DNA from 3 places in the Exiguobacterium sp. E17S genome. Region 3 is predicted to be linked to each of the others. Evidence: a T-box and tRNA genes for the amino acid it is inferred to sense, from the RefSeq annotation. Region 3 holds a T-box; the other regions hold tRNA genes.
What was found. The T-box of region 3 lies ahead of AC3B4V_RS06445 (valine--tRNA ligase). A T-box ahead of a tRNA ligase gene usually reads a tRNA of that ligase, here a tRNA-Val.

Region 1: it encodes a tRNA-Val, which carries the amino acid that the T-box ahead of AC3B4V_RS06445 (valine--tRNA ligase) is inferred to sense. The anticodon was not compared.
Region 2: it encodes a tRNA-Val, which carries the amino acid that the T-box ahead of AC3B4V_RS06445 (valine--tRNA ligase) is inferred to sense. The anticodon was not compared.

Annotation. Positions count from the first base shown of each region.
Region 1 is NZ_JBYLRU010000005.1:64,833-70,582, reverse strand. Features, by position in the region: gene AC3B4V_RS14005 (EamA family transporter) at 1-345, opposite strand, end outside; gene AC3B4V_RS14000 (YkyA family protein) at 446-1,087, opposite strand; gene AC3B4V_RS13995 (polysaccharide deacetylase family protein) at 1,103-1,729, opposite strand; gene yhfH (protein YhfH) at 2,140-2,286, opposite strand; gene AC3B4V_RS13985 (nitroreductase family protein) at 2,472-3,098, shown strand; tRNA gene AC3B4V_RS13980 (tRNA-Val) at 3,237-3,309, shown strand; gene AC3B4V_RS13975 (YdhK family protein) at 3,356-3,907, opposite strand; gene AC3B4V_RS13970 (sensor histidine kinase) at 4,055-5,404, shown strand; gene AC3B4V_RS13965 (response regulator transcription factor) at 5,406-5,750, shown strand, end outside.
Region 2 is NZ_JBYLRU010000005.1:54,190-59,939, forward strand. Features, by position in the region: gene AC3B4V_RS13915 (hypothetical protein) at 70-348, shown strand; gene AC3B4V_RS13920 (metallophosphoesterase family protein) at 384-1,118, opposite strand; gene AC3B4V_RS13925 (PTS sugar transporter subunit IIC) at 1,479-2,501, shown strand; tRNA gene AC3B4V_RS13930 (tRNA-Val) at 2,599-2,671, opposite strand; partial or broken gene AC3B4V_RS13935 (efflux RND transporter permease subunit) at 2,859-5,750, shown strand, end outside.
Region 3 is NZ_JBYLRU010000001.1:1,231,427-1,237,176, reverse strand. Features, by position in the region: gene AC3B4V_RS06460 (uroporphyrinogen-III synthase) at 1-359, shown strand, start outside; gene hemB (porphobilinogen synthase) at 356-1,345, shown strand; gene hemL (glutamate-1-semialdehyde 2,1-aminomutase) at 1,342-2,652, shown strand; T-box leader at 2,707-2,936, shown strand; gene AC3B4V_RS06445 (valine--tRNA ligase) at 2,987-5,623, shown strand; gene AC3B4V_RS06440 (bifunctional folylpolyglutamate synthase/dihydrofolate synthase) at 5,678-5,750, shown strand, end outside.

The sequences.
Region 1 (5,750 bases), on a different contig from region 3:
TCTGAATGCGAGCGCATCAATGATGACACCGATCCAAGTGAATTGGAATAAGAGAATGATCGCAACGGATGCCGATACGGTCTGAAGACTTTGGTAATAGAGATAACCGGTTGTACCGCTTGAAATACCAATCAGCATGAGAAGACCAGCTGTTTTGAGATCGAGACGAAGGTTTTTCGTAAATAAGGCAAGTCCGAAAATCATCAGCCAGCCGAAGAAAAATTGACTACCTGAAACGGCTGCTGAGTTGAATCCAGCAGCATAAGCGAGTTTGACGATCGTTGAGAGGACACCATAACTGATAGCGCCAATCAGAACGAATAAAGTGGCTTTTGAGCGATGCATGAATAATTTCCCTCCATTTTTAGTAAAAACCACACAAAAAAGGTTGCAACGGGGCCTTGTCCAGGTTTTTTGGACAGGGTTTGGTTGCAACCTGTGTGATTTATTGAGTTGATGTGTCGAGCAAACGATACAGCCGGGTTTTCGTTTGATTATACTGAACGGTCAGCGCATTCCACTTCTTTAATGACGCGGTAGCTTTCCGTGTTAAACGATTTAAATCCGCTGTTGACTCATCAATCTTAACGAAATCCGGTTTTTTCGTCAAGCGTGAAAGCACTTTCTTTTCAGCGTCCATCGCTTGTCGATACGTTTTCGAGAACGTTTGAAATGTCTGCTCGCGTTCCTTGATGATTGTCACTAAGGCAGTTCCTTCTGTTTTTGCTTTACCATCAAGTTTGTTGACAGCATCCTTCAATTCTTCAAGATCGAGTGCAGCGTACGTTTCCTTACGTAACGTTTCTTCTTGTTTCAATAAAGCAAGCCGTTCGTCATTTAAGGCTTCTAATTCCTCTCGTTCATTTTGAGAGCGTTTGATTTCTTCAGCACCTGCATCAAGAACAGCTTGGTACGTATTAACTGAAATTTCATCCTTACGAGCACGTTGATCAGCTAGCGTAAATGCCTTCTCTTCACCTTTCACTTGTTGCTCTAGCTGTTCATGAAGAGAGGCTGGTGAATCGTTGGAGCAGGCAGCGAGTCCGAAGTTCGACAGGAACAGTATTGCTACGAATGTTTTTTTCATCTGGATAGTAACTCCTTATAAATTCGAGTGTTGCGCGAAGTTGTACGGAATATGGAAATCTTCATCATAAATCGCGAATTGATAGCCTTTTTTCTGAAGTCCGGCAACAATGGCTGGAAGTGCCTTGATGGCTTGTGGTTGTTCATGTAAGAGTATGATTTCAAACGGACGCTCTGCTCGCCGAATGACCGTATTCGCTACTTCTTTTGCACTATCTTTGTAATACCAGTCCATTGAATCGATTGACCAGTCCCACACACGGAAGTCTGCTGAATGAATGGCAGATGCCATTTTTTTCGTGATGCCGGGATCAGAGCCATAAGGTGGTCGTGTCAAATGTGGTGTTAGCTTCGTCAACTCATGGATTTTCTTCTGAACACTTTGCATCTCTGAGACATACTTTCCTTTTTCGTACAATGTATCGTAATCGTGTGTTTCCCCGTGTAATCCGATATAGTGTCCAGCTTTAGCAGTAGCTTTGACTTCTTGCGGAAAAGCATCTACTTGTGATCCGAGATAAAAGAAAGTGGCACGAGTCTGAAGTTGATCCAATGTTCGAAGTAAGTCCGGTGTTAATGCGGATGGACCATCCTCGAATGTTAAATAAGCGACTTTTTTCGTCACACCATTCCATTTTTCCACGCGTGCTTTTTCCATATTGACGACAGGTACTTCAGTAATGGATTTACCTGTCGTAATGGATTGCTGTTCAGGAGTAAAAACGTATCGATAAGCGACATATCCCCCAACTCCGAGAAAAACAAGTGTGAGAAGTAAGAAAAATCGAGGGAAAAACTTTCTTTTTTTTGTACGCGGTCGTGGACCGAGTTCGCTAGCGTGGCTTGAGGTAAATGGATCCATCGTTGTCTGTCGCTCCTTTTGTCAAAAATATCATATACAGATAATGTAACATTCTGACTGTTTCTTTTGTAACAAACAGATGACAAAAAGATGACGAAAAATCGATTTTTCTAAAAAATATCGATTTATTTAGAAGAAGTTTGTAAGAAATAAAAAAACAACCACTGAATAAGTGATTGTTTCATGTGTTATTAGTGTTCTGTTACAGCACACTCATCGCATTCTGTTTGATAGGATTCACATTGTTCATCCATCTCTTTTCCGCAATGGGCACACGTCTTGACGGGAAGCTCACGATAGAATGCAGCAGATGCTTCTTGGTAAAGGGGTTGTTCCATGTGTTTTTCCTCCTTCAAAATAAACGCAATGGTCTTTTTTCTTGTTTTTATTGTATTAGTACAGAAGTTTAATGTCAACTATTGTTTTATAACAGTAAATTCGTTTGAAGTATTGATAGAGGACAATAAAAAAGAGACATGCTACGATATCTAAGTAATCTGATAATAATAAGGGGGATTTACACATGACACATGCAACACTTGATACAATGCGTGTCTTAACAGAAAGACGTTCGGTTCGTCATTACGACGAAATGTTCAAACTTTCAAAACAGGAAGTGGAAGAACTATTAGAATGGACGACAGCGGCGCCGAGTGCTTGGAATTTGCAACACTGGCATTTCACGGTCTTCCATTCAGAAGAAGCGAAGCAACAGCTTGCACCGATCGCATACAATCAGCCGGCTATCACTTCGGCTTCAGCAGTCATTGCGATCTTAGGTGATGTTCAAGCTAATCGAAACTACAATCCGGTGTACGGTCCAGCAGTAGAAGCAGGTGGCATGACAGAGGATTTATTTGATTCGATCAAGGCACAGGTAGAAGGCGCTTATCAAAGTGAAGCCTATGGGCGCGATGCGGCAATGTCGAATGCGAGCCTTGCTGCGATGCAATTGATGCTTGCGGCAGAAGCGCGTGGATTATCAACACTCGCAATGGGTGGATTCGATCATCAACGTTTTGCGGAAACGTTCATCACCGAGTCACGGTATGTACCGGTCATGTTGATTGCTGTCGGAAAAGCGGTTGAAGATGCGAAAAAGCGTCCGGCACTACGTTTACCGATTGATCAAGTATCGACCTTCCTGTAAGTCATTCAAAATGGAGGAAGCGGGGTTCAATTCCTCCATTTTAATTTTTATTTTTTTTTCAGAAAAAGACTTGTCAGCCTTTTAGTTTCTTGATATATTAATACATGTCCTAGCAAGTACATAATGTACTGCAAACATGATTCTGTAGCTCAGCTGGGAGAGCGCTACCTTGACAGGGTAGAGGTCGCTGGTTCGAGCCCAGTCAGAATCATACCGAAAGCCCGCTTTTCCTTTATAGGAAAAGCGGGCTTTTTTTATTATTTCTTTATCTCATCCTCTGTGACCCATTTATGGTTTTTCACCATCTCTCCACCGTCCGTCGGTTCATAGTTCACCATGTAGACCGTCGTTTCCTTTACTTCATCAATCGTCGCTTTTGCTCCATCCATACCTTTCATATGATCCGCTTTGACAGTTGTTTCATCACCAACTTGCAGTGGCTTAGTTGGAACGGGATCGAGTTCTTCCTGAATGACCCATTTATGATTTTTCACCATCTTTCCACCAGTAGTCGGTTTGTAACTGATCGCATAGACGACGGTGTCGTAAGCTCCCGCAATCGTTGCTTTAGCTCCGTCCATACCGTCCATATGATCCGTCGTCAACGTGACGTTGCTTCCTTTCGGATAAGTCGGATCACTGGCTTCCTTTAAACCGGATGGTAGCTTTCCGTCGCTCGAATGCATCATATCTCCATGAGACATATCGTGTGAGTCACTATTACTTCCATCGTTATTGGCGGATCCACATGCACCGAGCCAAAGCGTAGAACTAAGAGCAAGTGCGGTTAATGTCAATGATTTTTTCATATAAAACCCTCCTGAAGTCACTAGTCTTCTTTACTATACCCAGCGTATATGCAAATCGTGTGCAGATGAGGTGACAGTTTCGTTTGCCTGCGTCGATCGCGTTTTTTTTAGCTATACTAAAAATGGAGAGAAAAAGGAGGAATCGTCATGCGTCGTATTTCATACTCAGTCGGAGGAATCGTGCTTGCGGCATTTTTAATTTGTGGCAGTGTGTTGTTTGGGACATTGTATTATCAGTTGTCTCAAACACGAACGCAGGAAGTAGTAGACGGTTTACTGAACCGAGGAAATACACACCGTGATGTCCTTGTCGATTCCTATGACCAAACGACGATGCGCCATGTCAGCATGATGGAAGCAGATTCATCGTTTACTGTGGTGATCACTGATGCAGATGGAAAACAACTCGAAGCGTCACGACATTTGTCGAATGAGATGAAGAGCATGTTAGAGCATACGGATTTTGATTACCGTCAACAAGGAAAAATCGTGACGATGCGTGACTTTTTAATGACGGACAGTCCCATCACCATTGACGGGGAACATCGTGGTCATGTATTCATGTTCGCTTCTAAAGAAATCGTAGATCACGTACTTGATCCGTTGAAACAGCAGTTTCTCCAAGTGGGGCTGCTAGCGCTTTTATTAGCGGGTGCGGCAAGCATTTGGACGACCCGACTCATTTCTCGTCCGTTGATTCAGATGGAAAAAGCGACAGCGCGTCTATTGGATGGGGAAGGTGGAGAGTTGCCGATTGATCGAAAAGATGAACTGGGACAATTGGCGCGTTCGATTCAGCAATTAAAACAAGATCTCGATTTTTTGAATCGGGAACGATCCGAATTTTTAGCAACCGTATCTCATGAACTACGAACACCATTGACATATATAAAGGGATACGCGGATATTCTCGAACGCCAAACGTTGACGCCGGATGAGCAACAACGCTACATTACGATCATTCGAGAAGAAAGTCAGCAAATGAATGAATGGATTGAGCAATTGTTTTGGCTAGCACGAATTGACGCCAATGCTTTTATGATGGAGCAAAAACCTGTCGATGTCGAAGACTTGATTCATCAAGTGATACGATTGATGCGTCCAGACATCGAACAAGAAAATGTTTCGTTCGAGATAGAAGGTGAGCGATTAGAAGTGATGGGTGACGCTCAGCAGCTCCGTCAGATGATCGTGAATATCATTGAAAATGCACGGCGACATACGACGTCGGGAAAAATTATCGTTCGTTATGGTGTCAACGCAGTAGGGGCTTTCATTCAAATCGAAGATACAGGAGAAGGGATCGCTGCAGAATCTTTACCTCATGTAACGAAACGGCTCTACCGAACGGAAGCATCTCGTTCTCGAAAACATGGAGGAACTGGAATCGGACTCTCCATCGTTGAAGCAATTGCTCAGACACATGGTGCAGAATTGAACATCAAGAGTCAACTTGGACATGGAACACAAGTGACACTGCAGTGGAAGGAGAAATAAAATGCCGCATGTATTGATCGTAGATGATGAACCAAGAATGCTTGAACTGCTCAAACTGTATATTCAGCCGTATGGGTACACGTGTCAGCTTGTGGATTCTGCGCAACAAGCTCTTGATCTCTGCCGTCAGCACGTATTCGACCTGATTTTACTAGATGTCATGATGCCGGATATGGATGGCTGGACATGTTGTCGTCTCATTCGAGAACACTCTAACATCCCAATCTTGATGGTTACGGCTCGGAATCAGCGGGAAGACATCATTAGGACACGAGAAGTAGGAGCGAATGATTACATATCAAAACCGATTCAAGAAGGGGAACTGATCGGGCGAATGGAAGTTTTA
Region 2 (5,750 bases), on a different contig from region 3:
TCATGTTTTTTACTTCAAGTCGTGTAATCATTCTCACTCTTTCCCTTATACTAAATAGGGAATGGAGTGATGATCGCTTTGAGTTTATCGACCGGAATCATCTTCGTGTTACTCGCCTATACACTCATGTCGCTCTACGACATGTGGCAGGTATATCGGACTACTAGCAAGCTTTGGATGTTTGTATTATTTCTTGCAACATTGATCAGTCTCATCGTTGCCTTTTTTGTGGCCCCTGTCCTTGCGCTATTCTTTTACTGGTCACGCCATCCATTGAAACGAAACATCGGTATCGTGTTATTGATTGTCGTGTGCCTCATCTCAATTACGACGAAGCTATCTGCTTAATCGACTTCCTTCATGAACTACTCATGAAGGTTTTTTCATGTCCTACTACCGAAGAAGAGACGGCGCATCAACTCACGTTCCGGCATCTCCGTCGTATTGAGGACGTCTAAAAATGGTCGATCATCATATGGAAGCTTCAGGATTTCTGAACGGACTTGATCCTTCTCCCAATCGATAATTGCTACTGGAGCAATAGCTGTTTCCTGACATCCAAGTGCACCTGGATTAATAAAGAGCGTTTGCTCTGTCTCGACTTGTTGCGCTGGATGATGATGACCGAATCCAATGATCCGCGCCTCACTTCCAGCAAACAGGACGGATAAGTTTTCTTTCGTTCCATCCACCGCTTGCTTTAACGGCTCTTCACCAATCTTCTTCGTCTGGTCGGCATAAGCATAGTGCGTCAGGTGCATCGTTTGTTCCTGATGCATGATATTTAAGACACGCGGTAATCGTTCCAAATACTTTTGATTTTCTTGCGTCAACGTATCCGCAATCCATTGGTGGTGCTCTTTAGCATGGCGGTAACTATCGGGATAGTTCTCCCCATGGATTAAAGCAAGGACACATTCATCATGATTCCCAGAAATCGTTTGAATATCAAGTCGTTGCTTCAATAGATCAATGACTTCATTATGCTCTGGTCCAATGCCGACAAGATCACCGAGACAATAGACGGCATCGATATCTGGTTGTTGATCAAGATAGGACAATACCGCACGTAATGCTGATGCATTGCCATGAATATCTGTAAAAAGCATCACTTTCATGTAAACGCCTCCATTGTTGTTAAATTAGGATTTCCCGATGATACCGTGAATTCCTGTCAGATTTCAGGAAAAAATAAATTGTCAGAAAATATTGATTATTATTCAAGAGCGTGTTAGGCTTAGAAAAATTCACAGAGAGGGGCACGATCGAATGATTCCGACGCAACAGCCATTTAACCAAGTTGGACGACTGATTATTCTATGCATGAGGGACTGAAAACTTTTCCGATGATGAAACGGAAATGATTTTTGGGCCCTTCTTTCGATGCATCGAATGAGGCGCCCGCACAGAATGAGTGGCGCCTATCCCAAAAACGGATAGGCTTTTTTCATGGCAAAAAATAGAGATAGATAGAGAGGATGACAACGTTGAAAGAATATGCGATGGATCGAATGGTAAAAGTATCAGCTGGAATGGCAAATGCCGTTCTTGTAACACTCGGTGTCGGACTCCTGATTGAGACGCTCGGAAATCTTCTACATATCCAAATGCTACTGACGATTGGTGGTGTCGCAAAAGTACTACTCGCCCCTGCGCTTGGTGCCGGTATTGCCTTTCAGCTCGGAGGAAACACACTTGTCCTGTTCAGCGCAATGATCGCAGCGACGATTGGTGGTGCCGCTCTTCAATCGACTGCTTCTGGACTCGTTCTTGTACCCGGTCAACCAATCAGTGCGTTACTCGCAGCTGCTGTCGCTGTATACGTCGGAAAACGCATGACTGGAAAAACGAAATTTGACATGATGGTGATCCCGATGAGTGCTGTCCTTGCTGGTGGCGTGACTGGAATTGGTGCTGCTGCCGTCACGACACCACTCCTTACAAAATTCAGTGCCATGATCACGGCTTCAGTCGAGTCTTCTCCTATTGCTACATCTCTTGTCATTGCACTCATCTTTAGTGTCTTATTGATGTCTCCTGCTTCGTCCGCTGCACTGGCTATCGCTTTGCAACTTGATCCTGTAGCAAGTGCCGCTGCGCTCATTGGCTGTTCCGCTCAATTCGTCGGCTTTACGTTGATGGCATATCGTCAGACGGATCCAGGTGGTTTGATTGCTTCATTCTTTGTAACACCTAAAGTACAATTCCCGAATATCGTTAAAAATCCACGTCTTGTCGTTGCACCGTTTCTCGCAGCGATGATTTCAGCTCCTGTCGCGACGCTCCTTCTCTCTTTGAAAGTACCGTATGAACTCGCAGGACTTGGATTAAATTCGATGATTGCCCCACTCAATATCTTCGTCAACCAAGGTCCTCAGGCGTTCCTCGTCTTCTTCTTGACTGGTGTCGTTCTACCTGGCGTCTTGACGCTTGTCTTCTATCGATTGACGACCGTCGCAGGGTGGACGAAGCGTGGCGATCTTCATCTCGAAATTCAATAAAACAGTTTACCTGCCTACCAACTATTCCTGATTGATTTCGGGAATAGTTTTTTTAACGCAAAAAAAATCGCTCCTTCAAAAAGGAGCGATTTCGGTATGATTCTGACTGGGCTCGAACCAGCGACCTCTACCCTGTCAAGGTAGCGCTCTCCCAGCTGAGCTACAGAATCATGCTGTGTTGTTACTGGGTATGTTTTTATTATAGCAGCATATCGAAAAGTGTAAAGCCTTTTTAACAAAAAAAATTTATCTTTTTTCAAAAAGATCTTTTTAAATAAAAACAGTTTTAAAGTTGCGGGTTCTATGAGTGTCCTCTACTATGTAAATAAGCACATATAAAAAGAAAGGAGCGTTCATATGAACTTTTTAACCCGATTTAGTTTGAAGAACTCGGTTGCTGTCTTCATCATTGCAATCCTATTGATTTTAGGAGGCGTGTATTCCTTCTCACAATTAAAAGTCGATCAGTTCCCAGAAATCGAGTTTCCTCAGATTTCAATCGAAGCGGTTTACCCTGGTGCATCTCCTGACGATGTCGATAAACAAGTTGTCTCAAAGCTTGAAACTTCCCTTAAAGGAATTGAAGGGGCTACCAAGCTAACGAGTTCTTCTTATGAAAGTATCGGTATCTTAAACATCGAATTCCCGTTCGATACCGATATGGATAAGGTCGAACAACAAATCGATGCTGCAATCCAAGATGCGAATCTACCGGAGGAAGCAACGACGAAATTGAATCGTTTGTCCTTTGGATCGTTCCCGATCTATAACATCTCTTTCTTTAGTAAGGATGGTAAAGACATCGAAAAAATCCTAAAGGAAGATATCGAACCTGAACTTAGTAAGATTCCAGGAATCAACAGCGTCTCCGTTGGTGGCTATAAGGATGATCTCGTTCAAATCACCGTCGATAAGGAGAAAGCGACGGAAGCGGGTCTCTCGCTCTCGAGCATCAAGGAACAAATCAATGGAAAGTATGTCTCGTTCCCATCTGGTCAGCTATCAGAAAACGATTCGAAAATTCCGATTCGCGTTGAGGAAAAACTAGAAAATCTAGATAAACTAAAAAATCTACAATTGACACCTGCTGCAGGTGCGACTAGTTCATCAAGTAACGGTCAAACAGGTGGTTCATCTGCTGGCGGTCCACCACAAGGTGCAACGCAAGGTCCACCAAGTACAACAGGTGGAGCAGCTGCAGATCAGGCGTCTGAACCTGCAGAACCGATTCGCCTAGAGGATATCGCAAAAATCGAAGCAGTCTCGCAACAAAGTGAAAAAACACGTTACGACTTAAAAGATTCCTTATCGATGGCAATCACGAAAAAACAAGATGCCAATACAGTCGAAATCGCAGATGAAGTCACGAAGATCCTCAATAAATATGACGATCAAGTCGACTATACGATTGGAATCGATTCAGCGAAGGATATCGAGGAGTCCGTTGCGACACTCGTCAAAGAAGGATTACTTGGTGCACTCTTCGCATCACTCGCTGTACTCTTGTTCTTACGGAACCTTCGCGCGACGATCATCGCCATCGTCTCGATTCCATTATCATTACTCATCGCTGCTATCTTCTTGAACTGGCAAGATATCTCCCTGAACATCATGACACTTGGTGGGATGGCTGTTGCAGTCGGTCGTGTCTCGATGATAGTATCGTTGTCATCGAGAACATCTTCCGGCGCGTCCGAAAATCCGAATCCGGTATGACGGATGAGATCATCGAACAATCGACAAAAGAAATTCTAAAAGCAATCACGTCATCGACGCTGACGACCGTCGTCGTCTTCCTGCCGATTGGATTTGTCGGTGGCATTACTGGTAAGTTCTTCTTACCGTTCGCTTTGACGATTATTTTCTCACTACTTGCTTCACTACTTGTGGCAATCACGATCGTACCGATTCTCGCGAAGTTTGCATTCAAGAAGGTACCAGCGGAAGAAAAAGAAGGAGTTCTTCAACGGTGGTACGGCAAGCTGATTGAAAAATCACTCTCGCACAAGGCGATCATCTTGGTCGTATCGTTTGTCCTTCTCGGTGGTTCCCTGGCGATCGTACCGCGTCTCGGCTTTACGTTCATTCCGAACGAAGCATCGAAGACCTTGACGGCATCGCTTGAACTTCCGGCTGCCACATCACTTGAAAAAACAAGTGACGTCTCGTTTGAGATGGAAAAAATGTTTGATAAAGAAAAAGCCATTGCTGACGTGACGACTTCTGTCGGAGCGCGTGACTTCACGACAGGCTTACGTCTCGATAATAAAGCAAGTTACTTCTTGAATCTAAAAGACGGTGTAAACGTCGAGAAAACGATCAAGTCACTTGAAACACAGATGGAAGACATCGCTCAAGATGAAAACGTCGATGTCAAAATCAGTGTGGCTGAACTATCGACAGGTGGTCCTCCGTCGAATAACAATGTCGATGTCGACTTGTTCTCGAACGACCTCGAAGCCCTTCAAGAGGCGGCAAAACTCGTCGAGGATAACATGTCGAAAAATAATGATTTGAAATATATCACGAACAACTTCAGCGAAAAACAAAAGCAGTATCTCGTAGAAATCGATCCTGAGAAAGCAAGTGATCGCGGACTATCTGGTTTCCAGATTCTCGGTACCGTTAACGATCAAACGAAGCCAGTTACGGTCGGAACGCTCAATCTCGACAATAAGGATCAAGACATACAATTATCTTATGAAGAAGGACTCGTCTCGAAAGAAGATCTCGAAGACGTCCAACTCTTCTCAGCAAACGGACCTGTCGCTTTGAGAGATGTCGCGAACGTCAATGAAGTCGAGACCTTCACATCGATTCAGAAGCTCGACGGAAAAGTATATGCTCGCGTATCTGGACAAGTTAAAGGAGACGACGTTCAAAACGTATCGAACGCTGTAAAAGCTGACGTCGAAAAAATCGATTTACCAGACGGTGTCTCACTGACAAGTGGTGGTGGAAATGATGATACGGTCGAAATCTTCCAATCACTCGGAATTGCGATTGTCGTTGCCATCGGACTCGTGTACCTGACAATGTTGATCACATTCGGAAAAGCTCGGATTCCGTTCATCATCTTGTCCTCTCTGATCTTTGTTCCGATTGGTTCACTCGTCACGCTCTTCCTTGCAAATGAACCATTGTCTGTCAGTGTCATGATCGGCTTCCTGATGTTGATCGGAATCGTCACCACGAACGCAATCGTTCTCGTCGACCGCATCGGTCAAAACGTCGGACGTGGTATGCCGA
Region 3 (5,750 bases):
TCGGACCACACTTGTCTGACGGCGATTATATCGTCTTTGCGCGAGGGAACCGATCGCGGCAAGCGCCGGTCGATCAGTTACGAAACCTGAATCGATATACGATCGAAGATATCATCACCTATGAAACCGTCACTCGTCGGCTACCTGAAGCACTTGTCAGAACAGCAACCTATATTGGACTGCAGAGTCCTTCCGCTGTCGAAGCGATTGCTCCACTATCCCCGCAGACGACGTTCATCGTCATTGGGACGATTACGGAGCAAGCAGCAAAAGCAGCCGGACTTCAACCGATCCATGTCGCCCGTGAATTCACGGTAGACGGCATGATTGATCGTATCATTGAGGAGGAATCAGCATGAACACATTAGAATACGCACGTCACCGTCGTTTGCGCCATACCGCATCACTCCGGTCACTCGTCCGCGAGAACCAGTTGCATAAATCAGATTTGATTTATCCGATCTTCGTCGCTGAAGGTGAAGATATTAAACGCGAAGTCAGTTCGATGCCTGGCGTCTTCAACTTATCACTTGATCATCTGACGGCTGAGATTGAAGAAGTCGTCGCACTCGGAATTGAATCTGTCATTTTATTCGGTGTTCCGCATGACCACTTGAAAGACGAGCAAGGATCAGGTGCGTTTCACGATCACGGGATCGTTCAAGAAGCGACACGTCTCGTCAAGAAGGTTGCCCCGCAGCTAACGGTCATCGCTGACACATGCTTATGTGAATATACGTCGACAGGTCACTGTGGGATCGTCGCTGACGGTACGGTCGATAATGATGCGTCATTACCGCTTCACGTCAAGACAGCGATCTCACAAGCTCGAGCGGGTGCCGACGTCATCGCTCCATCATCGATGATGGACGGATTCGTCGCAGCGATTCGTCAAGGATTAGACGAGAACGGCTTCAGCCATATTCCAGTCATGAGCTATGGTGTTAAATATGCGTCTGCTTATTACGGTCCATTCCGTGATGCAGCGAATTCGGCACCGGGAGAAGGCGACCGGAAAGGTTATCAAATGGATCCAGCAAACCGTCGCGAAGCGTTCCGCGAAGCAACAGCGGACGTCGATCAAGGAGCTGACTTCATGATCGTCAAACCTGCGCTTGCGTTCATGGATATCATTCGCGATGTGCGCGAGCGAATTGATCTGCCGATCGTCGCGTATAACGTATCGGGTGAGTATGCGATGGTCAAAGCTGCTGCCTTGAACGGCTGGATTGATGAAGAACGAATCGTCCTTGAGACGATGCTTGGCTTTAAACGAGCAGGCGCTGATTTAATCATCACCTATTTCGCAAAAGACATTTGTCGTTACCTGGAGGGGTCGAAATGAGCTTAATTAACCAGAACTCAAAATCAAAAGAAGCATTCGAGCGGGCACTCCCGCTCATGCCGGGTGGTGTAAACAGCCCGGTCCGTGCTTATAAATCGGTCGGGATGACACCGATTTTCGCAGATCATGCGAAAGGATCAAAGCTCTATGACATCGACGGAAAAGAGTATATCGATTACGTCTTGTCATGGGGACCAATGATTCTCGGTCATGCCGATCCAATCGTCACGTCAGCGATCCAAGAACAAGCGACACGTGGCTGGAGCTACGGGACACCAACGGAAATCGAATCAGCGATGGCGGAAGTCGTCATCAGTCGTGTGCCGTCAGTCGAAGTCGTCCGGATGGTCAACTCAGGAACAGAAGCTACGATGGCAGCGCTTCGTCTCGCGCGTGGTTACACAGGTCGGACGAAAATCCTCAAGTTCGAAGGCTGTTACCATGGTCACGGTGACTCGCTCTTGATCAAAGCAGGTTCAGGTGTCGCGACACTCGGATTACCAGATTCACCAGGCGTTCCGGCGCAAATCGCGAGCATGACGCTGACGGTTCCATACAACGATTTGGACGCTGTCCGGATCGCGTTCGAAAAACACGGCGACGATATCGCTGGTGTCATCGTCGAACCGGCTGCTGGGAACATGGGCTTCGTGCCACCAGAACCAGGCTTCCTCGAAGGCTTACGGGAGATCACATCGGAAAACGGCGCTTTATTGATCTTTGACGAAGTCATGACCGGTTTCCGTGTCGGATTCCACTGTGCGCAAGGACATTTCGGTGTCACACCGGACATCACGTGTCTCGGTAAAGTCATCGGCGGCGGAATGCCAGTCGGTGCTTACGGCGGACGTCGTGACATCATGGAACAGATCGCACCACAAGGTCCAATCTATCAAGCGGGTACATTATCCGGGAACCCACTCGCGATGGCAGCGGGTCTAGCGACATTGACACAATTGAAACCAGAACACTATGCAGAGTTCGACCGAAAAGCGAGCCGTTTGTCAGAAGGCTACCTGAACGCTGCGGCGAAATATAACATTCCGCTGACGACGAACCGCGCAGGCGCGATGTTTGGTGTCTTCTTTACGGATGAACGTGTCACGAACTTCGAAAAAGCGAAAACATCGAACCTTGAGATGTTCCGTTCGTATTATCAAAAGATGGCGGCGCGTGGTGTTTTCTTACCACCGTCACAATTCGAAGGTCTCTTCCTGTCGATCGCCCATACGGACGAAGACATCGAGCGGACGATTGAAGCCGTCGAATTGACGTTCCAAGAACTCCAAGTTGAATTTGGTCGTTAAGCAGTTCTTGACGATTACTTGAAGTCTCGGCTAAAATGAGTAAAGAAGAAAATGGCAACAGCGATGACGGGAAGAGTAGTCCTGTATTCGTACCGGTGTAGAGAACACATCCTTGGCTGAAAGATGTGACGGGCGAACAGGAGGAAGGTCACCCCACGAGCTGGTATCGTAAGTCTTACGAGCGATATCCGTCCTCCACACGTTACGTGGCTCGAGGGCATCCGATTATGGATGAACTAAGGTGGTACCGCGGAAAAAAGCAACGGCTTTCTTTCGTCCTTAGCATAGGACGAGAGAAGCCGTTTTTATTATGGACAAAAAGGGAGCGATCAGGATGCAGGAATTATCAATGCCAACGAAGTATGATCCGCAGGCAACGGAAGAAAAATGGTACGACTTTTGGGTGAAAGGTGACTATTTCAAAGCCGATCAGGATCCAGAAAAAGAGCCGTACACGATCGTCATTCCACCACCGAACGTCACAGGTAAATTGCATCTCGGTCACGCATGGGACACGACGTTACAAGACATGCTGACACGGATGAAGCGGATGCAAGGGTTCGACGTCCTTTACCTACCAGGAATGGATCATGCCGGTATCGCGACGCAAGCAAAAGTCGAACAAAAACTGCGGGCAGAAGGACAATCACGCCTTGAAATGGGTCGTGAGAAATTCCTCGAGCAATCATGGGCATGGAAAGAAGAGTACGCGTCAACGATCCGTGCACAATGGGCAAAACTTGGTCTCGGACTCGATTATTCGCGTGAACGCTTCACGCTTGACGAAGGATTGTCAGAAGCGGTTCAAGAAGTCTTCGTGAAACTTTACGAAAAAGGCTTGATCTACCGCGGCGAATACATCGTTAACTGGGACCCAGCAACAAAAACAGCGATCTCAGATATCGAAGTCATCTATAAGGATATTGAAGGTGCGTTCTATCACTTCAGCTATCCACTAACGGACGGTTCAGGTCACGTTGAACTAGCGACGACACGTCCTGAGACGATGCTCGGTGATACAGCGATTGCCGTGAATCCGAAGGATGAGCGTTATGCTCACCTCGTCGGAAAAACGATCACGTTACCAATCGTTGGTCGCGAGATTCCGATCGTTGCCGATGACTATGTCGACATGGAGTTCGGTACAGGTGTCGTTAAAATCACACCAGCCCACGACCCGAACGACTTCGAAGTCGGTAACCGTCACGAGTTACCACGTGTCCTCGTCATGAATGAAGATGGAACGATGAACGAGAACGCAGGGAAATACGAAGGTATGGATCGCTTCGAATGCCGGAAACAAATCGTTGAAGATTTAAAAGCAGAAGGTGTTCTAATCAAAATCGAACCACACTTGCACTCTGTCGGTCACTCGGAGCGTTCAGACGCGATCGTTGAGCCGTATCTCTCACTCCAATGGTTCGTTAAAATGGAGCCACTCGCGCAAAAAGCACTTGAGGAGCAACAAGGACCAGACAAGGTTAACTTCGTTCCACAACGCTTTGAGAACACATATGTACGCTGGATGGAAAACATCCGTGACTGGTGTGTCAGCCGTCAACTGTGGTGGGGACACCGGATTCCGGCTTGGTACCATAAAGAAACAGGTGAAGTCTACGTTGGCAAGGAAGCACCAGCCGATATCGAGAACTGGGAGCAAGACAACGATGTCCTCGATACATGGTTCTCTTCAGCGCTTTGGCCGTTCTCGACGATGGGGTGGCCGAATACGGACGCTGCTGATTATCAAAAATACTTCCCGACATCGACACTCGTTACGGGTTATGACATCATCGCTTTCTGGGTATCACGGATGATCTTCCAATCGTACGAATTCACAGGACAACGTCCATTCCAAGACGTCTTGATCCACGGATTGATTCGTGATTCGGAAGGACGCAAGATGTCGAAATCCCTCGGGAACGGAATCGACCCGATGGATGTCATTGAGAAGTACGGTGCCGATTCACTCCGTTGGTTCTTAACGACAGGATCAACGCCAGGGAACGATCTCCGTTTCTACTGGGAAAAAATCGAAGCAACATGGAACTTCTCGAACAAACTGTGGAATGCAAGCCGTTTTGCCTTGATGAACATGGATGGTCTAACGTTTGATCAGATCGATTTGACAGGCGAGAAGTCACTCGCAGATAAATGGATTCTGACACGCTTACAGACGACGATCGACGATGTGACGCGTCTGTCGGATAAATATGAATTTGGTGAAGCGGGACGAATTCTTTATCACTTCATCTGGGAAGACTTCTGTAACTGGTACATCGAGATGGCGAAATTACCACTCAACGGGGAAGATGAAGCAGCGAAGCAGACGACGCGTTCGGTTCTTGCCTATACGCTCGACCGGATCATGCGTCTGATGCATCCATTCATGCCGTTCATCACGGAAGAGATCTGGCAACACTTACCGCATGAAGGCGAAACGATCACACGTGCCGCGTGGCCAACACGCGAGACGTCACTCGACTTCCCGGAAGCTGTTCCAGCATTCGAAGCGGTTCAGAACGTCATCCGTTCGGTTCGTAACATCCGCGCCGAAGTGAACGCACCGATGTCGAAACAGATCCAACTGTTCATCTCGACGAATGACGCACGTGTTCAAGACGACTTGTCGTCAAACAGCTCGTACTTGCAAAAGTTCACGAACGCGTCTGAACTCCGGATTGAAGAACAGATGCCGGCGCCAGAAAAAGCAATGAGTGCGATCGTAACGGGAGCAGAATTGTTCATCCCACTCGCGGACTTGATCAACATCGAGGAAGAAATCGCGCGCTTGAATAAAGAACTCGTCAAGTATACGAAAGAAGTCGAACGGGTCGAGAAAAAACTCAACAACCCTGGCTTCGTCGGCAAAGCACCAGCACATGTCATTGATGAAGAAAAAGCGAAGGCACTTGATTATACGGAAAAACGTCAAGCTGTCGAAGCACGCATCAACGAACTCTCACACTAATTACAGCAGTGGCTCAAGTCTCCTTGAGCCACTTTTTTTAAAGGAGCGAACAGCATGAGGACGCGAGAAGATGTATTGGATTGGTTATCGAGCTTACTAGCATTCGGTGTTAAACCAGGCCTTGAAC